3 regions of the Streptomyces sp. NBC_01707 genome follow, and region 1 is predicted to be linked to each of the others. Evidence: predicted binding sites of a transcription regulator. Region 1 holds the regulator's gene; each other region holds the start of a gene.
The links. The regulator HspR, encoded in region 1, represses chaperone genes until heat shock. The targets are predictions, from matches to a motif close to TTGAGNNNNNNNNNCTCAA.
Positions count from the first base shown of each region.

Region 1 (6,950 bases):
GCCGAGGACAACCAGCCGTCGGTGCAGATCCAGGTCTACCAGGGCGAGCGCGAGATCGCGGCGTACAACAAGAAGCTCGGAATGTTCGAGCTGACCGGTCTGCCGCCGGCCCCGCGTGGTGTCCCGCAGATCGAGGTCGCGTTCGACATCGACGCCAACGGCATCATGCACGTCGCCGCCAAGGACCTCGGCACCGGCAAGGAGCAGAAGATGACCGTCACCGGTGGCTCCTCGCTGCCGAAGGACGAGGTCAACCGGATGCGTGAGGAGGCCGAGCAGTACGCGGAGGAGGACCACCGCCGTCGCGAGGCCGCCGAGTCCCGTAACCAGGGCGAGCAGCTCGTCTACCAGACGGAGAAGTTCCTCAAGGACAACGAGGACAAGGTCCCCGGTGACGTGAAGACGGAGGTGGAGGCCGCGCTCACCGAGCTGAAGGAGAAGCTCAAGGGCGAGGACACCGCCGAGATCCGTACCGCCACCGAGAAGGTCGCGGCCGTCTCGCAGAAGCTGGGCCAGGCGATGTACGCCAACGCACAGGCCGAGGGCGGCCCGCAGGGTGACCCGCAGCCTGGCCAGGCGCACGCCGACGGTGCGGACGACGTCGTCGACGCCGAGATCGTGGACGACGAGCGGGACGCCAAGGGCGGTGCGGTGTGACCGAGGAGACTCCGGGCTTCGAGGAGAAGCCTGACGTCCCCTCCGGCGCCACCCCTGACGGAGCTGAGCCGAAGGACGCCGCCCCCTCTTCGGAGGAGGGGGCGTCCCCGGCCGGGGACTCAGTACAGACAGTCGGCCTCACCGCCCAGCTGGACCAGGTCCGCACCGCGCTCTCCGAGCGCACGGGCGACCTCCAGCGGCTCCAGGCCGAGTACCAGAACTACCGCCGCCGCGTCGAGCGGGACCGGGTCACGGTCAAGGAGATCGCTGTCGCGGGTCTCCTGTCCGAGCTCCTGCCCGTGCTCGACGACGTCGGTCGCGCCAGGGAACACGGCGAGCTCGTGGGCGGGTTCAAGTCGGTGGCCGAATCGCTCGAGACGGTCGTCGCCAAGCTGGGCCTGCAGCAGTTCGGCAAGGAGGGCGAGCCCTTCGACCCGACGATCCACGAGGCGCTGATGCACTCGTACGCGCCGGATGTCACCGAGACGACCTGCGTGGCGATCCTCCAGCCGGGGTATCGCATCGGCGAGCGCACCATCCGCCCCGCGCGGGTGGCGGTGGCCGAACCCCAGCCGGGGGCGGCCCCTGCGGCGGCGAAGGAAGAGAAGACAGACGACGAGGAGAGCGGTGGCACCGAGGAGGTCTGACATTTCGTCCGACCACCGCGGGGCCCACCGTCTGCCCCGGCGACCGGCCCTCGGGCCGGTCGCCCGGCCGATCGTCCGGAAGGAGGGACGTCGATGAGCACGAAGGACTTCGTCGAGAAGGACTACTACAAGGTCCTCGGCGTCCCCAAGGACGCCACCGACGCCGAGATCAAGAAGGCGTACCGCAAGCTCGCCCGCGAGTTCCACCCGGACGCCAACAAGGGCGACGACAAGGCGGAGGAGCGCTTCAAGGAGATCTCCGAGGCCAATGACATCCTCGGCGACTCCAAGAAGCGCAAGGAGTACGACGAGGCGCGCGCCCTCTTCGGCAACGGCGGCTTCCGGGCCGGTCCCGGTGGTGCGGGAGGCAACTTCAACTTCGACCTGGGCGACCTCTTCGGAGGGACCCAGGGCGGCGGAGCCGGCGGCCCCGGTGGTTTCGGCGGCGGCGGCGGTCTCGGCGATGTCTTCGGCGGCCTGTTCAACCGGGGCGGCGGTGCGGGGACGCGTGTGCAGCCACGCCGTGGCCAGGACATCGAGTCCGAGGTGACGCTCAGCTTCACCGAGGCCGTCGACGGGGCCACGGTCCCGCTGCGGATGTCCAGCCAGGCGCCCTGCAAGGCGTGTTCGGGCACCGGCGACAAGAACGGCACCCCGAGGGTCTGCCCGACCTGTGTCGGCACCGGCCAGGTGTCGCGCGGCAGCGGCGGCGGGTTCTCGCTCACCGATCCCTGCGTGGACTGCAAGGGCCGGGGCCTCATCGCCCAGGACCCGTGCGATGTCTGCAAGGGCAGTGGACGGGCGCGTTCGTCGCGCACCATGCAGGTCAGGATCCCGGCGGGCGTCTCCGACGGCCAGCGGATCCGGCTGCGCGGCAAGGGCGCTCCGGGCGAGCGCGGCGGCCCGGCCGGCGATCTGTACGTCGTCGTCCATGTCGACGCCCACCCGGTCTTCGGCCGCAGGGACGACAACCTCACGGTCACCGTGCCCGTCACCTTCGTGGAGGCGGCGCTCGGCGGCGAGGTGAAGGTCCCCACGCTCGGCGGACCTCCGGTCACCCTGAAACTGCCGGCCGGTACCCCCAACGGGCGTACGATGCGCGCCCGGGGCAAGGGTGCGGTGCGCAAGGACGGCACCCGGGGCGACCTGCTGGTCACCGTCGAGGTGGCCGTGCCGAAGGAACTGGGTTCCGAGGCGCAGGACGCGCTGGAGGCCTACCGGAAGGCGACCGCGGGGGAGGACCCGCGGGCGGAGCTGTTCCAGGCCGCGAAGGGAGCATGATGTGGACGGCCGACGACGTAATCCGTACCAACTGACCGATGACTCACCGGTGTACGTGATCTCGATCGCGGCCCAGCTCTCGGGCCTGCATCCGCAGACACTGCGCCAGTACGACCGCCTCGGTCTGGTCTCCCCGGACCGCACGGCCGGCCGCGGCCGGCGCTACTCGGCCCGCGACATCGAGCTGCTGCGCACCGTGCAGCAACTGTCGCAGGACGAGGGCATCAACCTGGCGGGCATCAAGCGCATCATCGAGCTGGAGAACCAGGTCGCCGCGCTCCAGCAGCGCGTCGCCGAACTCTCCGCGGCGGTGGACGGCGCGGCGGCGGCGATGCAGCAGCGCGAGGCGCAGGTGCACGCGTCGTACCGGCGTGATCTGGTGCCGTATCAGGATGTGCAGCAGACGAGTGCGTTGGTGGTCTGGCGGCCGAAGAGGCCCAAGGAATAGGCACGGTTACGGCGCACGTACGACGGCCGAGGCCCGTCACCCGGAAACGGGTGGCGGGCCTTCCGCGTCGGTGCGGGCGGCACCGTCCGGCTCGGCGATGCCCGACTGGACGATGAGCGCGCCCAGTTGGGTCCGGCTGGAGGCGTCGAGTGCCTGCATGAGTTTGGCGATGTGGGACCGGCATGTGCGGACGCTGATGCCCAGCTTGCGGGCCACCGCGTCGTCGACGTGGCCTTCGACCAGGAGGCGCGCGATGCTGCGTTGTACGGCGGTGACGGGGGTGCCGGGGGAGGATGTGGGCAGTTGCTGGGTGAGGGGAGTGGCCTGCGTCCACAGGACCTCGTACATCTGGATCAGGAAGTGGATCAGGGCGGGGTGGCGGATCTCCAGGGCGAGGTCCCGCTCGGCGTTTGCGGGAATGAAGGCGACCGCGTGGTCGAAGATGAGCAGTCGTTCCACGGTCTGTTCGACGGTGCGTACCTGGAGACGGTCCGCGGGGACCTGGGCCAGGTATTCCTTGAGCCGGGGAGCGTACCGGGCCGAGTGCTGGTAGATGTGTCGCAGACTGGCCCCTTGCTCGATCATGGACAGGGCGCGGGGCAGCGCCTCCGGCATTTGCTTGAAGGGTCTGGTGCTGCCTGGCTGCATCGTCAGCACCTCCTCCGATGCTTCCGCCGTCGCGGCACCGATGGCTGCCCTGATCAGCGGCTTTCCCTCAAGAACGGTGATGGCGTGGTCGGGGTCCTCGCTGGCGACGGATGCCAGGGGAGCCAGTGTGTCCGCGAGGGCCGCTGTGCGCCGTATCCGTTCGTGGATGTCGCGGGTGACGGGCTGCAGCAGATGTGCCAGGGCGGCGGACGGTGGCACGGGGCGCATCCACGCGTCGTCCCGGGGGTCGGGGTGGACGAGCGACATGTCGATGAGGCATGGGGCGGGTGCGAGGTCGGCGCGGGCGATCCGGCCGCTGCGGAGGGCCTCGGTGTAGAGCAGGATCGCGGAGTCGCACAGTTCCAGCTCGCCGTGCGAATGCGGTGGTTTCTCCTCATCTCTGCTCATTCGGGATCCCCTACTTTTGTGCACTGCAGCAAGATGACGGTGGTGGAAGCGTGGCCACCGGGGGAGTGTTGTCCCCGCCGGGTGGTGAACTCCTCCTGTGCAGTGGAAGCGTGGCCGCACTTCCCCGTGTCGCGGCCGCGGCCGCCCGCGTCCGGGAAGGAGCGCGTCGTGGTCAGTGGTTCTGGTTCAGAATTCCCGACTGGGCTATGAGATAGCCGAGTTGGGCCCGGCTGCCGCTGCCGAGGGCGGCGTTCAGTTTGGCGATGTGCGCGCGACAGGTGCGTACGTTCATTCCAAGCCGGCGAGCGATGGAGTCGTCGACGTGTCCCTCGACGAGGAGTTGGGCGATGGAGCGTTGGACGCCACTGATGCCCTTGGGGACGGGGTCGTACTGGATCTCTTCCAGCAGTGGGTCGGCGCGCTGCCAGAGCTGTTCGAAGACCTTGGTCAGGTACGAGACCAGTCCTGGGTGGCGGAGCTCCAGAGCGACTTGACGATCATCCTGTGCGGGGATGAAGGCGACAGTCCCGTCGAAGATGATCAGGCGCTCGATGAGCTCTTCGAGCGTACGGATTTCCACCTTGCCTTCGGCCAGCCGTTCCGCATAGACGAAGGTGCCGCGGTTGTGCCGGACCGTGTGCTGGTAGAGGGTGCGGATGCTGACGCCGCGGTCTATCACTGCCTGGCCGCGTTCCAGGCCCTTGCTGAGGATGTGCTCGCTCCGGCCGCCTCCGGGCTGGATGGTGAGTACCTCGGTGCGGCACTCCGCGGTGGCGAGGTCGATCGCCGCGTTGATGCGATTGACGCCCTCGAGCACCGTGATGGCGTGCGTGGTCGGCGGGTCCTGGGCGCTGATGTCCATGAACGGCTCGAACGAGTCGGTCAGTTCGACAGCGGCGTGCCGGCGTTCCTGGATCTCGCGTTCTATGGGGTGGAGGCGCTTGGCCAGTGCGGCGGACGGCGGAACCGGGCGAAGCCAGTCGGCGTCGTCAGGGTCGGGGTGCAGGAGCGCGAAATCCACCAAGCACGGTGCCGGTTCCACCTCGGGACGGGATATTCGTCCGGAGCGCAAAGCGCTGGCGTAAAGCCGCTTTCCCGCTTCGCATAGGTCGGTGATCCCATGAGGATGTGCCGGTTTTGTGTTGCTTGTGGTCATTTCTCCACCCCCCATGTTCCTGAACGTGCAGGAACATGATGCATCGACCCGGTGGTGTTCGCGTGCCCAGGTGAGACATCTTCTTAGTGCGGGGGAGATGAACCCATCAAGTGAGGACGAAGCCGACTATGTACAAGCGAATGCTTCGCTCAGTGCTTGCCACTGCTTTCGTCGCAGCATTGGCCTGTGGCGTACTGAGCGGCGGTTATTCCGGAGGGGGCGCCGATGCGGCGTCCGTGCCGAGTGCTGCCGCCCAAGGTGCTGAGTCGTTGAACGTGGCAGGCGATATCACCTGGGACAGCATCCCGGCGGATCTGGCGGGCGCATGACCATCCCGCCGGACGACCGGGTTTTCCGGCGGGAGATGGCCTCCGCATACCGTTCAGGGTGGCACTTCATCGATCTGCTCACGGCACTCCCCCGCCATGGCGATTCGTTGATGGTCACCCTGCTCGGGGAGCCGATCGTCGTCGTCCTGGAGGACGACGAAGAGGTCCGCGCCTACCGATGTCTTCGTCGCCCCCGCGGGGCGCCGCAGCCCGTTCGTTGTGCGATCCGGTACGGAATGATCTTCGTCAACCTCGATCAGCGTGACCACCAGCTGATCGAACCCGAAACCATCACCGCCACCCCCCGCAGTGCCTGAGCGATCCCCCGTCGTTCCATGTCGCTCAGACACTTCCCCCACACAGCGGCGCCATCGTGACCTGAACACGGTGGCGCCGCTGTGCTGTCCGGGGACGGGCGGCCGGGAGCTGCCGGCGGTCAGGCCGTGCGGACCGGTGCGCCCCGCCCGAGGGCCCGGTCGAGGGCGATCTCGATGACGACCCGGTCCGGATTGGGTGCCGGGGTGCGCTCGTAGCGTTCCGCGTAACGGCGTACCGCGTCGTCGACCACGTCCTGCTCCGTGCGGATCGTCGCACGGCCCTCCAGCGTCGCCCAGCGGCCCCGGTCGACCTGGCAGACCGCCACCCGTGCCCCGTCCGGGCCGGCGGCCAGGACGTGGGCGACCTTTCTGCTGCTCTTGTTGGTGATGATGCGCGCGAGCCCGGCCTCGGGGTCGTACGTCACGCCGACCGGCACCACGTGCGGGGTGCCGTCGGGGCGGAGGGTGGTCAGGGTGCACACGTGGTACTCGCGCCAGAAGGCGAGGTACTCGGGACTGGGGTTGCGTACGTCTACGGCCATGGACAAAGGGTAGGCAGCCGTCGCCCGGTCCTGCGGTGGCGCGGGGGTTGTCCGGCCGGTTGACTCGGACAGGAGCGGGTTTCCATCGGTGGTCTGCCGGAGTCCGGTGGTTTTCGCCAGGATCTCGCCTTGAGTGGAATAGACTCAACTTTGTGGACGTTGACTGAGTCAGTTATCGCGAAAGATGTGGACGGACCAGCCACCGCAAGGAGGAGAGAGCGCACGTGGACGCCGAGCTGACCAACAAGAGCCGGGACGCCATCAATGCGGCCACCAGCAGGGCCGTGAAGGATGGGCACGCCGATCTGACCCCGGGGCATCTGCTGCTCGCTCTGCTGGAGGGCGAGGACAACGAGAACATCATCGACCTGCTCGCCGCTGTCGACGCCGACCAGGTCGCCGTACGGACCCAGACGGACCGGTTGCTCGCGTCGTTGCCCAGCGTGACCGGGGCGACCGTCGCCCCGCCGCAGCCCAACCGTGAGCTGCTCGCCGTCATCGCCGACGCCGCGCAGCG
Region 1 covers NZ_CP109190.1:4,956,430-4,963,379, reverse strand. The annotation lists gene dnaK (molecular chaperone DnaK) at 1-657, shown strand, start outside; gene grpE (nucleotide exchange factor GrpE) at 654-1,304, shown strand; gene dnaJ (molecular chaperone DnaJ) at 1,398-2,585, shown strand; gene OG963_RS22275 (heat shock protein transcriptional repressor HspR) at 2,587-3,033, shown strand; gene OG963_RS22270 (helix-turn-helix transcriptional regulator) at 3,070-4,089, opposite strand; gene OG963_RS22265 (helix-turn-helix transcriptional regulator) at 4,262-5,245, opposite strand; gene OG963_RS22260 (hypothetical protein) at 5,571-5,891, shown strand; gene OG963_RS22255 (pyridoxamine 5'-phosphate oxidase family protein) at 6,011-6,433, opposite strand; gene clpB (ATP-dependent chaperone ClpB) at 6,658-6,950, shown strand, end outside.

Region 2 (6,950 bases), 4.2 Mb from region 1:
TGTCCTTCACTGTGAGGGGGACTGACGTACTCACCCTGCGCCGATGACTCCGAGGCCGCAATCGGTGACGTACCGCGCGCACGAGAGCAGTCCGGCGAGGAAGGGTCGAAGGGGCGCACGCCTGGGGCCGGCCCCGCACCCGGTCGGCGCAGTCGACCTGACTACGCTGAATGAGGCAACCGCTGTTCGCGCCGGAGTCGGTGAAGCGAGCGCCCTCGGGGTCACGGATGCTGAAGGGGCCCTTGAGGCGCCAGTGGATGAAGGCACCGGTGACGAATTCCTCCGGCAGCGACGGCGGCCGTCACAACTGCATTTGCTGTTCCGGGCATCGACACCGCACCGGGCTCCCGGTTCCGGATCGGAATCGATGCGGCGTAGCGGAGAGTGAACCGTTCGGGGTCAGATGTCCCCTGGCTCACGGCGACGGCACCTGCTGCTGATTCCCCCGTCCGGGTGGCGGGCTCCACAGGGCGCCGTTCGCCTCATGTCCCGGACGGGCGAAAGGAGTCGGCCACGGAGGGTCCGATCAACCACATCGAATCGTCGGCGCTCACGTTCCCAGACGATCCCGCGGGACCAGCGGCGACAGGACCCGCATCGCCCGCTCAGGGTCGGAGACGGAGATCGCCAGCCTGCTGAACGGCGCGCACCGGCGCAGTTCCACACACAGCACCGGCCCGCCGGCCCGTACCAATGCGAAATCCTGCCCCTTCTGAAGCGGGCGGATACCCGCGCACAACTGTCCAGGAATCCAGGTTCCCCGGCCGCGCCCACCGCGAAGCGCCCGCCACCAGTCCGGCTCGAGATACAGCCCGCGAAGTGCCGATCCCGGTACCCGCACCTCGCTGTGGCGTGCCGCGATCTTCTCCCACCATGACAGGCGAACGACGATATCGGTGCCCTCCACTTCCACCCTCGCCATGACCTCTCCTCATTGTCGTGTTGCGAGGGCGGTCGGACCTGGTGCCTCGTCCGAGCCCCTGCGCGATGCCGAAGACGCGGTCCGGTCTCCATCGGGCCGTCGGGAATTTCCTCAGTAGGCCGACTCCGAAGCAGCCGACGGTTGCCGGTTCCATAGTGGTCGGGCCCCGACGGCTCCTCTGCAGCCGCCGACCACTTCGGAACTTCCGCACCACCCCGGAGATGTCCGACCGCTTCGATCCCGCTGTCCACAGGGCCGGCCGGGCGACCGACGTCGGCCACGGCCTCAAGGCCCCGTTGCGCGATCGAACCGACCTCAGTCGTCACGCTGCTGGACGTCTGCGCGGGAGCGCCCCTGCCGAAGAGGAAACGGGAGACCTCTCCGGCGCGGACACGTCCCCGGATGTCCTCTCGCGTCAGTTGGGCCGACCGGGCCCAGTTCGCATCCTTTGTAGCCCGGCGGGGACTTCGGTCCTGGGCATTGACCACATCGTCGGCGAGGCGGCGTACCCATCGCACTCTGCCGGCACCCGCACCGGTCGGACGCGGGGTGCTCGGTGACGCGGAACTGGTGCCCCCGGCCGGTGGTGGTGTCGGCACTGCTCGGAACTGGTCGGTGCTCATCAGGGCACGCAGGGTCGAAGCGTCGGAGAGCAGGCCGGTGACATGGCGAACGGGGACAATGGCCCCAGGGAGTAGCAGCACGGTGGCCGCCGGTACTCCGCACCGGTCGCGCCGCCGAACTGCGGGGCCGACGTCAGGGCGTCCCCCTCCCCGTGTGCGATCGGCCTCGGCGACGCCGCCCGGCTCATCGAGCCCCTCGCTCACGCCCACCCATACATGGAGGACGGAACCGCCACTCCTGCCGACCGCGTGGACCTCCTCGTCCAGCAGATCGAGAGGTTGCTCAGACATCACAAAGGGCGACGCCGGGATGTGAGCGTGAGCGTGGCCCCGAGCAGGCGGCCGGCCCGGACGCCGCACTGCGGCCGGCCAGGGAGGCGGACGATACTTGACCCAGATGCACTCAGGTTTTATCAATGAATGAGCATCAAGCATTGCCCGGGAAATGGAGGCAGTGATGGCACGCGCTGTGGGCGTTGACCTGGGAACGACGAACTCCGTGGTGTCTGTGCTCGAGGCCGGCGAGCCGACGGTCATCGCGAACACCGAGGGCGCGCGGACCACTCCGTCGGTGGTGGCGTTCGCCAAGACGGGTGAGGTGCTCGTCGGCGAGATCGCCAAGCGGCAGGCGGTGACGAATGTCGAGCGCACCGCGCGGTCGGTCAAGCGGCACATGGGAGAGGCCCAGTGGCGTTTCCCCGAGTCCGGCGACATCGATGGCAAGCGGTACACGGCGCAGGAGATCTCCGCGCGCGTGCTGCAGAAACTGAAGCGGGACGCCGAAGCACACCTCGGGGAGGACGTCACCGACGCGGTGATCACCGTCCCGGCGTACTTCAACGACTCCCAGCGCACCGCGACCAAGGAGGCGGGCCACATCGCGGGCCTGAACGTGCTGCGGATCATCAACGAGCCGACGTCCGCCGCGCTGGCCTACGGCCTGGACAAGGAGAACGACCAGACGATCCTCGTGTTCGACCTCGGTGGCGGCACCTTCGACGTGTCCCTGCTGGAGATCGGCGAGGGGCTGGTGGAGGTCAAGGCCACCAATGGCGACACACACCTCGGCGGTGACGACTGGGACCAGCAGATCGTCGACCACCTGGTGAAGCAGTTCAAGAACGGCTACGGCATCGACTTGTCCAAGGACAAGATGGCTCTGCAGCGTCTGCGCGAGGCCGCGGAGAAGGCGAAGATCGAGCTGTCGTCCGCGACCGAGACGACGATCAACCTGCCGTACATCACGGCGTCCGCCGAGGGCCCGCTGCACCTGGACGAGAAGCTGACGCGCGCGCAGTTCGAGCAGCTCACCGCGGACCTCCTTGAGCGCTGCAAGGGTCCGTTCCACAACGCGGTCAAGGACGCCGGGATCAAGGTGTCGGACATCGACCATGTGATCCTGGTGGGCGGTTCGACGCGGATGCCGGCAGTGACCGAGCTGGTGAAGGAGCTGACCTCCAAGGATCCGCACAAGGGTGTGAACCCGGACGAGGTCGTCGCCATCGGTGCCTCGCTCCAGGCCGGTGTCCTCAAGGGTGAGGTCAAGGACGTCCTGCTCCTCGACGTCACACCGCTGTCCCTCGGTATCGAGACCAAGGGCGGCATCATGACGAAGCTCATCGAGCGCAACACCACGATCCCGACCAAGCGGTCCGAGATCTTCACGACGGCCGACGACAACCAGCCGTCGGTACAGATCCAGGTCTACCAGGGCGAGCGCGAGATCGCGGCGTACAACAAGAAACTGGGCGTTTTCGAGCTGACCGGTCTGCCGCCGGCCCCGCGTGGTGTCCCACAGATCGAGGTCACGTTCGACATCGACGCCAACGGCATCATGCACGTCGCCGCCAAGGACCTCGGCACCGGCAAGGAGCAGAAGATGACCGTCACCGGTGGCTCCTCGCTGCCCAGGGACGACATCGACCGCATGGTGCAGGAGGCCGAGCAGTACGCGGAGGAGGACCACCGCCGTCGCGAGGGTGCCGAGACCCGCAACCAGGCGGAGTCCCTGATCTACCAGACCGAGAAGCTGCTGCAGGACAACGCGGACAAGATCCCCGGTGACGTGAAGACGGAGGTGGAGACCGCGCTCGCCGAGCTGAAGGAGAAGCTCGAGGGTGAGGACACCGCCGAGATCCGTACCGCCACCGAGAAGGCGAGTACGGCCGCACAGCGGATCGGCACCGCCCTCTACGCGCAGACGCAGACCGAAGCCGGTGAGGGCGGCACGGCCGACAGCAGCACGGCTGGGGGCGCGGCCACCGACGAGGAGGACGTCATCGATGCGGAGATCGTCGATGACGAGCAGAAGGGAGGCGTCGGATGAGCAAGGATCCGCACCTCGGGCATGAGGGTGAGCGCTCCGTGGTGACGCGCGACGTGCGCAGGACGGACCCGGTCATCCTCCAGTCCCGCCGACGCCAGGATGTGTCCGGTCCGGACGGCGTCGGTCAGGGGCGCCCGGACTCCGATCGAGCCGACTCCGCACGGCTGCGTGAGCAGATCGCGGATCTGACCGAAGATCTGCAGCGGGTGAAGGCCGAGTACGACAACTACCGCAAGAGGGTGCGCCGCGACCGCCTGGCCGTACGCGAGATCGCGGTGGTCAATGTACTCACCGGACTGCTGCCGGTCCTGGATGTCGTGGAGGCGGCTCGAAGGCAGGGCGACGACGCTGCGGAGGTCCTCTTCGACGTACTCGAGGAGCGGCTGTCGGCCCTGGGGCTGCGCACCGTCGGTGCGGCGGGTGAACGCTTCGACCCGAACACGCATGAGGCAATCGACTACTGCGCCTCCGGTACGGGCCAGGAAGCCGTGTGCGCCGAGGTGCTGCGCCACGGCTACCGGGTGGGCGACCGCCTCCTGCGCCCGGCTCAGGTGTCGGTGTCAGGACCCGCCCCTGCCGCCTAGTCCCCGCATGGACGCAGTGCCCGAGTGGTTGGAGCGGCAGTCCGGGGCCTCGTCGGCGGGAAGGTACGGGAACGCGATGTCGTCGTCTCCCCTGCCTTCGTGGTGTCACCCTTGTCGGCGGAAGTCCAGCATGTAGAAGACCTTGTCGTACCGGCGTTCACCGACGGCGACGAAGTCGGGAAGACGGCCGTACTCGGTGAAGCCCAGCGACCGGTAGAGGCGAAGGGCGTCGCTGTTGTCGCCACGGGCGTCCAGGGTGAGGACCTCCACACCCGCCCGCCGGGCGTCAGCGATCAAAGCAGAGGTCAGCGCCCGACCCACGCCACGACCCTGGACAGCAGCATCCACCGCGATCTTCTCCAGATCGGCGTGCGGTCGGTGAGTCGGCCGCACGTAGCGCAGCCAGTACCCCAACCCGACGAGCCGGCGGTCGAGGTAGGCGGCGCGCAGAGCCCCGTCCCCGGCCTGCACGGCAGTGACGACGTGGCCGAGGAGTTCTGCCACCTCATCGCGCGAAGGGGGCTCGACCCAACCCAGCGCGGCACCTCCACGGACCAGGTCCGCCAGGATCCGGTGGGCCGACTCCACCAGCCGGGCTCCCAGTTCGGGATCGGAGGTCAGCTCCGGCACTCCGAGGATGGCGGGTTCAGCGGTCCCGCTGCTGGTCATGGTCGTATTCACGAGCGACATCCTAGGAATCGGCCGGAGTTCCCGCACCGCGCCGTCGTCGGCCGAGCCCCGTTACCGATTCGCGCTCCTGGCCACGCGGCACATCATCGAGGATCCGCGGTTCATCGGTTCGCACAACCATCAGCCCGTACAGGCCGCCGAACGCGTCCTGCCCGCCGGGGTCAGCGGTCGGCGATGTCCTCGCGGAGGCCGTCGGAGAACTCCCACCACGACAGCGGTAGCCAGTCGCCGTTGACGAAGGCATCCACAGTCGCGCCGCGACCACGGACAGTCACCGTCGTTCCGGGCGGGTACATGGTACCGGACAGGCCAGGTACTGGGACGAGCAGGGTCCCGAGCCGTTGTGCTGCCACTCCTCGCCCTCCTTTTCCATATCTCGGTGCGACACCTGGGTGGGCATTTCTCCCGAGATTACCGGGTTGTCTGTTGGCGCAGGCCGGAGAATCATGAGAGATGGGTCACGCGGAAAATCGCGGGGCCTGGGTGGGAAGCATGCGTGCATCGCCGAGCGGAGGTGGCAGGCGTGAAAGCCGTTGTGTACAAGGGACCGTTCACCGTGGCGGTCGAAAACGTTGAAAAGCCCAGGATTCAGCACCCGAACGATGTGATCGTACGGATCACCTCGACCGCGATCTGTGGCTCTGACCTGCACATGTACGAGGGTCGTACCGCAGCTGAGCCCGGCATCGTCTTCGGCCACGAGAACATGGGACTCATCGAGGAAATCGGCCAGGGGATCACCTCGCTCAAAGAAGGCGACCGCGTGGTCATGCCCTTCAATGTCGCCTGCGGATTCTGCGTCAATTGCGTGGAGGGATTCACCGGATACTGTCAGACCGTCAATCCCGGCTTCGCGGGCGGCGCTTACGGCTATGTCGCCATGGGGCCCTGGCCTGGCGGCCAGGCAGAATACCTGCGCGTTCCCTACGCCGACTTCAACTGTCTGAAGCTGCCGCCGGGAGACGAGCATGAGACCGACTTCATGCTGCTTGCCGACATCTTCCCCACCGGGTACCACGGCTGTGAACTCGCCGATGTCCGCCCGGGCGAGAGCGTCGCCGTGTACGGCGGCGGGCCGGTCGGGCTCATGGCCGCGTACTCGGCCCTGCTACGCGGCGCGAAGAAGGTGTTCGTCGTGGACCGGGTCCCTGAGCGGCTGGAGAAGGCCCGGGAGATCGGTGCGGTTCCGATCAACTTCGCCGAGGGCGATCCCGTGGAGCAGATCAGGGAGCAGACCGAGGGCGTCGGCACGGACAAGGGCGTGGACGCCGTCGGCTACCAGGCGACGGCTCAGGGCGCGGACCGCGAGGAACCGGCGACCGTCCTGAACTCACTCGTCGACACGGTCCGGGCCACCGGAGCGCTCGGCGTGCCCGGGCTCTACGTCCCGACCGACCCCGGAGGCCCCAACGAGCAGGCCAAGCACGGCATGCTTCTCGTCTCGATCGGCAAGCTCTTCGAGAAGGGCCTGCGGATCGGTACTGGGCAGTGCAACGTGAAGCGCTACAACCGGTACCTGCGCGACATGATCATCGAAGGCCGGGCGACACCGAGCTTCGTCGTGTCCCATGAACTGCCTCTGGATCAGGCGTCGTCGGCGTACGACAAGTTCGACAAGCGGATCGAGGGCTACACGAAGGTCGTGCTGCACCCGTAGCGGAACATGAGCACGTCCTGGCCACATCACGCCGGGCCCGTGGGGCCGCGGGAAACTGTCGGAGGAAGCTGCGACGCGTGGCCCCCTCGGGCGAACGGCACCATGTTGCGGTGGCCGGAGTCCGGGCAGAACGCCCGGACTTGCCGGC
Region 2 covers NZ_CP109190.1:9,142,887-9,149,836, reverse strand. The annotation lists gene OG963_RS40870 (hypothetical protein) at 551-922, opposite strand; gene dnaK (molecular chaperone DnaK) at 2,003-3,871, shown strand; gene grpE (nucleotide exchange factor GrpE) at 3,868-4,455, shown strand; gene OG963_RS40855 (N-acetyltransferase) at 4,561-5,124, opposite strand; gene OG963_RS40850 (hypothetical protein) at 5,307-5,498, opposite strand; gene OG963_RS40845 (glutathione-independent formaldehyde dehydrogenase) at 5,669-6,802, shown strand.
Region 2: a site for HspR is predicted at 1,934-1,952, ahead of dnaK (molecular chaperone DnaK). Genes of this name have one in related genera too.

Region 3 (6,950 bases), 1.2 Mb from region 1:
CTTGAGGGTGACCACCCCGTTGTCCAGCCGGGACAGGTCCAGCAGCGTCTCCACCAGCCTGCCGAGCCGCTCCGTCTGTTTCAGCGCCGTGCGCATGGTCTCCGGATCAGCGGCGGAGACCCCGTCCACGACGTTCTCCAGGACGGCTCTCAGCGCCGCGATGGGAGTGCGCAGCTCATGCGAGACATTGGCCACCAGCTCCTTGCGGTGCAGGTCCACGGCCTCCAGATCGTCCGCCATGAGGTTGATCGTCTGGGCCAGATCACCGAGCTCGTCCCGCCGGTCCGCGCCCCGCACCCGTCGGGTGTAGTCGCCGTGCGAGATCGACCGGGCGACTCTCGTCATCTCGTCCAGCGGCGCCGTCAGCCCGTGGGCCACGAACTGGGTGATCAACAGCGTCGCGATCACCGAGAAGACCGTGATGAACCGCAGCTCGGTCCTGGTGCGCACCGCCACCATCAGCAGCCCGGTGGTGATGAACACCGAGACCACGACCAGCGTGCCCAGCTTTGCCTTGATCGAGAAGGGGCGCAGTCCGGAGCCGGGCCGGGTCATGGCGCCGGGGTCTCCAGGGCGTAGCCGACACCGTGCACGGTACGGATCCGCTCCGCGCCGATCTTCCGGCGCAGCGCCTTGATGTGGCTGTCGACGGTACGGGTGCCGGAGGCGTCCGCCCAGTCCCAGACCTCCGCGAGCAGCTGCTCCCGGGAGAGCACCGCGCGCGGCGTGTTGGCCAGGCAGACCAGCAGGTCGAACTCGGTCGGCGTCAGGTGGACGTCCTCCGCGCGGACCCGGACCCGGCGCTGGGCGTGATCGATCTCCAGCTCGCCGAGGCGCAGGATGCCGCTGCGCGGCGTCACCGCGGCCAGCGCCGCGCGCTCGACCCGGCGGAGCAGGACATGCACCCGGGCCGCCAGTTCACGCATGGAGAACGGCTTGGTCATGTAGTCGTCGGCGCCGACACCGAGGCCGACCAGCATGTCGGTCTCGTCGTCCCGGGCGGTCAGCATCAGCACCGGCACCGGCCGCGCGGCCTGAACCCGGCGGCAGACCTCCAGGCCGTCGAAGCCCGGAAGCATGATGTCGAGCACCATCAGGTCGGGCTGCCAGGCCTCGGCCGCGTCGACGGCTGCGGGGCCGTCGAGCGCGGTCTGCACCAGGAAGCCCTCGGCCCGCAGGCGTGCGGAAATGGCGTCGACGATCGTCGCGTCGTCCTCGACCACCAGCACCCGGCGCTGCGCGCCCGGGGTGGCCGCGACACCGTTGTGGGTGGTGTGTGTCTGTTCCATCGCCCCGCCCCTGCCCGTTCTCGCGGGGGTCATTCCCCCGGACGCACGGTCTTCGCTTGTGAATTTCGTGGGTGATCCCGTTTGCCGCTCAGCAGCGTAAAGCCAGCAGGCTGCTCCCGGCTACGCAGGGTGTAACGGCACGGGAACGGGTTGGCCGCAAGCAGGCGGCGGTGTGTCTGTCTTGTGGCGCTTGGCCCCCGGGCGTCCGGGGGCCACGGATGCCCGGCGGGGATCCTCAGCCGTCCCGAAGTGCGAGATGAACCACGTCGGGCACACCACGGGCAACGCGCACCTCTTCCGTCCTTACTCCAATGAATCCGGCATTCTTCAGGGCCTGTTCGAAGGCGGCGGACGGCTGCGCGGACCATACTGCGAGCACCCCGTCCGGGTTGAGCCGTTCGCGGCAGTCCGCCAGACCGGAAGCGGAGTAGAGACTTCCATTGTCCTCGGTGACGGTCCAGTCCGGTCCGTTGTCGATGTCCAGGCACAATGCGTCGTAACGGTCCGTAGTCGTACGCAGATATGTGACGAGGTCCGTCGCCAGGATCGCCGTCCGCGGATCGGCGAGTGCCGCGGCGGAGATCCGGGCCAGTGGCCCGTCCAGGTGCCAGTCGATGATCGCCTGCTCGCGCTCGACCACCGCGATCCGCCCCCAGCGCGGCTCGGCAGCGGCATGCGCCAGCGAGAAGCCGACCCCGAGCCCTCCGACGAGTACTGCGGGATCCGTCCGCCCGGCGGGCAGCGCGGCGAGTGCGGCATCGATCAGCAGCCGTTCGGAGCGCCCGTCCGCGGTGTCCATCAGAAAGCACCCGTTGGCGATGATCTCGAAGTCGTCCCCGCGCTCCCGCAGGACGACCTCCCCGTACGGTCCCTCGCGGCGGTCGAGTGTGACGGAGCTGTGAGCGGTGTGGCGGTCGGCGGTCGGCATGTCCTCGGTCTCCGGTAGGCGGCGGTGGATCCCCACCATCCTCGTCGGACGGCGCGGGCGGAGCCGGAATCGGTGCATCCGGGTGGGGCGCGAGGAACAGAAGGGCAGGTGGCCCGCCCGCCGCTGTCGCACCGGCGCGTGGACGCCGGCGGTTCGGTCAGGGGTGAGCTGCCTTCGGGCCGTGCACCGCGACGCACTCGGCAGTCGGCTTCGGTCCGGCGCGCGGGCCGGCGGCAGCTCCCGGTCGGAGCCGCCGGGAATGGCTGTGCCCCGCGGAATGCTGCCGTACAGGCAGGCGCTGCGCAGTTGCGCGGTGTCGAACGCATCGGTCATCCGGGAGTGCCACGGGGTCGCACGCTGCCGGTACGGGCTCAGTGAGCCTTCACGTCTGATGGTCCCGTCCTCGGTCGGGGCCCCTGTCGTCCACGCGCGTGTCACCCGTGTGGGGCCCTGCCGGCCCTCCGCGCCAGGCGGCGGCGAGGGGGTTTTCGCAGGTGGCGGCGAGGCGGAAGAGAGATCGCTGAGAGCGAACACGGCCCCGGGAACATTAAGGCGCTCAGGAGCATTGAGCCTGCATAGCTCAACTTGAATGCCGAAGGGGAGATCATGGCTACTGAGCCCAACGCGGTCACTCCGCTGACCTTGCCCGTGCTGCCGCTCGACGACGAGGTCGTGCTGCCCGGAATGGTGGTGCCTCTCGACCTGTCCGACACCGATGTGCGGGCCGCCGTGGAGGCCGCGCAGGCAGCCGTCCGGCCGGGTGGCGGCAAGCCCGAGGTGCTGCTCGTGCCGCGGATCGACGGGACGTACACCGGCACGGGTGTGCTCGGTACCGTCGAGCAGGTCGGCCGGCTCTCCGACGGCGACCCCGGTGCGCTCATCCGCGGCCGTGACCGGGTGAGGATCGGCGCCGGGACCACCGGGCCCGGAGCCGCGCTCTGGGTGGAGGGGACACGTGTGGACGTGTCAGTCCCCGAGCCGCTTCCCGGTGTCGCCGCCGAGCTGGTCAAGGAGTACAAGGCCCTGGCCACCAGCTGGCTGAAGAAGCGCGGCGCCTGGCAGGTCGTGGACCGGGTCCAGCAGATCGACGACATCTCCGCGCTCGCCGACAATTCCGGATACTCGCCCTTCCTCACGACCACCCAGAAGGTGCAGCTCCTGGAGACCGCCGACGCGGTCGCCCGGCTGAAGCTCGCCATCCAGTGGCTCGGCGAACACCTCGCCGAACAGGACGTCGCCGAGTCCATCGCGAAGGATGTCCAGGAGGGTGTCGACAAGCAGCAGCGCGAGTTCCTGCTGCGGCGCCAGCTCGAAGCCGTACGCAAGGAGCTGTCCGAGCTCAACGGCGATCCGGAGGACGAGTCCGACGACTACCGGGCGCGCGTCGAGGCCGCCGATCTTCCCGAGCACGTCCGTGAGGCCGCACTCAAGGAGGTCGACAAACTGGAGCGCTCGTCCGACCAGAGCCCCGAGGGTTCCTGGATCCGGACCTGGCTGGACACCGTCCTCGAACTGCCGTGGAACGAGCGCACCGAGGACGCGTACGACATCCGCGCCGCCAAGGAGATCCTCGACGCCGAGCACGCGGGCCTGGAGGACGTGAAGGAGCGGATCACCGAGTACCTCGCCGTGCGCAAGCGCCGCGCCGACCGTGGTCTCGGGGTCGTCGGCGGGCGCCGCGGTGGTGCGGTGCTGGCCCTCGTCGGGCCTCCCGGCGTCGGCAAGACGTCCCTCGGCGAGAGCGTCGCGCACGCCATGGGACGCAAGTTCGTCCGTGTCGCGCTCGGCGGTGTGCGGGACGAGGCGGAGATCCGCGGCCATCGGCGTACCTACGTCGGTGCGCTCCCCGGACGCATCGTCCGCGCCGTCAAGGAGGCCGGTTCCATGAACCCGGTCGTCCTGCTCGACGAGATCGACAAGGTGGGCTCCGACTTCCGCGGCGACCCGGCCGCGGCGCTCCTCGAAGTGCTGGACCCGGCGCAGAACCACACCTTCCGCGACCACTACCTGGAGGTCGAGCTCGACCTCAGCGACGTGGTCTTCCTGGCCACCGCCAACGTCCTGGACGCCATCCCGGAGGCCCTGCTCGACCGCATGGAGCTGGTCAGGCTCGACGGCTACACCGAGGACGAGAAGGTCGTCATCGCCCGGGACCACCTGCTGCCGCGCCAGCTGGAGCGGGCCGGTCTGGAGAAGGACGAGGTGACCCTCGAGGAGTCGGCGCTGCGCAAGCTGGCCGGCGAGTACACCCGCGAGGCGGGCGTCCGCAACCTGGAGCGGGCCGTGGCCCGGCTGCTCCGCAAGGTCGCGGCCCAGCACGAGCTGGGCGACCGGGAGCTCCCGTTCAGCGTCGCCGACGAGGACCTGCGAGGTCTCATCGGACGGCCGCACCACGTTCCCGAGTCCGCCCAGGACCCGGCGGAGCGCCGCACCGCGGTGCCGGGCGTGGCGACCGGGCTCGCGGTGACCGGCGCCGGCGGTGACGTGCTGTTCGTGGAGGCGTCGCTGGCCGATCCGGAGACGGGTGCCGCCGGACTGACCCTGACCGGCCAGCTCGGCGACGTCATGAAGGAGTCCGCGCAGATCGCGCTCAGCTTCCTGCGGTCGCACGGCGCCGAACTGGAACTGCCCGTCGCCGATCTCAAGGACCGGGGAGCGCACATCCACTTCCCGGCGGGCGCGGTCCCCAAGGACGGCCCCAGCGCAGGAATCACGATGACGACGGCACTCGCCTCGCTGCTCTCCGGGCGGCTGGTCCGTACGGATGTGGCGATGACCGGCGAGGTGTCGCTGACCGGACGGGTGCTGCCGATCGGCGGTCTGAAGCAGAAGCTGCTGGCCGCTCACCGTGCCGGGATCACCACCGTGGTGATCCCGAAGCGGAACGAGGCCGATCTGGACGACGTGCCGGCCGAGGTCCTCGACAAGCTGGAGGTCCACCCGGTGACGGATGTCCGTCAGGTGCTGGAGATCGCCCTCGCCCCGGCTTCGGCCAGGGTGGAGGAGAGGATCCCGGCCGCGGCGTGAGCGCCATGGCGTGACGGGCGTGGCATGACGTGCGCGGCCGGTCGGACGGCCCGTACCCCCGAGAGGGCGGTGCGGGCCGTTCCGCATCTCCCCGGGTGCCGGCGGTCTCCAGCCGGCCGGTGGCGGGGCCGTGCTCAGGGGCGGTGGACGGTGCCCGGCGCCGGCTCGGACGGGGCCTCGGCGGGGGGACCGTCACGAAGGTGCAGCCACGCTTCTTCTGTGCGTCGACGCATGCCCGGCGCCGCGGGCGCGGGGCCCTTGTGGATGTGCCCGGTCGGGACGGGCTGCCGGGCCCTGCCGGTGCGGTGGACGCGACCGGGCCCCGGTGACGGGGTGCGTCACCGGGGCCCGGTGGGGCGCTGCGGGGCGGAACTCAGCCGTTGGCGAGTGCCTGTACGCGGTCGAGGGCGCCGTTGAAGTGGTTGTGGTCGCCGACGTACGGGCCGGACGACGTGTACTGCCAGATGGTGTAGTAGCCCCATCCGGCCGGGAGTTCACCGACGGTGGTGTTGTAGCGGGCCACCCAGAGCGGGTTGGTGGCGGCGAAGCCCGCGTTGTTGCCGGTGCAGGCCTGCCACCAGCTGGTCGCGGTGTAGATGACGGCGTCGCGGCCGGTGCGTGACTTGTACGTGTTCACGAAGTCGCGGATCCAGGAGACCATGGCGGCCGCGGTCTTGCCGTAGCACTGGTCGCCGTACGGGTTCCACTCGATGTCGAGGACGCCCGGCAGCGTCCTGCCGTCCCGCGACCAGCCGCCCCCGTGGTCCACGAAGTAGTTGGCCTGGGTGGCACCGCTCGTGGTGTCCGGGGTGGCGAAGTGGTACGCGCCGCGGATCATGCCGACGTTGTACGAGCCGTTGTACTGCTGCGCGAAGTACGGGTTCGTGTAGTACGTGCCTTCGGTGGCCTTGGTGTAGGCCCACCGGACACCGCTGTTCCAGAGCGTCGCCCAGTCGACGTTGCCCTGGTGACTGCTGACGTCCACGCCTTCGGTCTGCACGGCGCGCGTGTCACGCGGCAGGCCGCCCTGACCGTCATGGGCGATGACGCCCATGCCCATCGTGGCCGACCCGCGGGCGGGTGTGGTGGTGGCGGTGGGGGAGTCGGCCGCAGTGGCCGCACCGGGCAGGGTGAGCAGAAGCGAGAGTGCTGCGAGAAGGGTTCCCAACGCCGCGAAGCGTGTGCGGCGGGTCGTTCCGGATCCGGATCTGTGCACGGGCATTGCGTGCCTCCGAGGTCTCGGTGGGGGGATCTGCCGACCCAGGGGAGCGGCTCGACGCACCCCTGCGACATGCGATGGTGTGAACATGTCAGGAAGGACGCTACGCACGTAGACCCGTGCGGCGGAAGGGGGCCTGGGCGCTGCCGTTGGTCTACGCCTGCGAAATACTGGCGGAGCTGCGGCGATGACCGGCGGTGAAAGAAACTTTCAGCGGCAGGAAAGCTCATGAGGGGTGTTGACGTGCACGGGAGCGGAAGCGGTAGTGAACCCGGCGCGACCGGGGCAACTGGTGTGGACCACGAATTCCTGGCACTGGAGCGGGAGTTGGCGGTCTTCCTGCGCCGGGCGCGGTCGAGCTCCGGCGAAATGGCGCGCGAGGTCCACCCCGACCTGGAGTCCGCGGCGTACGGACTCCTCGTGCAACTGGAGTCGGCGGGCCGGCAGCGGGCCACCGATCTCGCGGCGTACTTCGGGGTCGGCAAGG
Region 3 covers NZ_CP109190.1:3,804,258-3,811,207, reverse strand. The annotation lists gene OG963_RS17025 (HAMP domain-containing sensor histidine kinase) at 1-555, opposite strand, end outside; gene OG963_RS17020 (response regulator transcription factor) at 552-1,289, opposite strand; gene OG963_RS17015 (hypothetical protein) at 1,525-2,217, opposite strand; gene lon (endopeptidase La) at 2,824-5,244, shown strand; gene OG963_RS17005 (lysozyme) at 5,618-6,466, opposite strand; gene OG963_RS17000 (MarR family winged helix-turn-helix transcriptional regulator) at 6,692-6,950, shown strand, end outside.
Region 3: a site for HspR is predicted at 2,783-2,801, ahead of lon (endopeptidase La). Genes of this name have one in related genera too.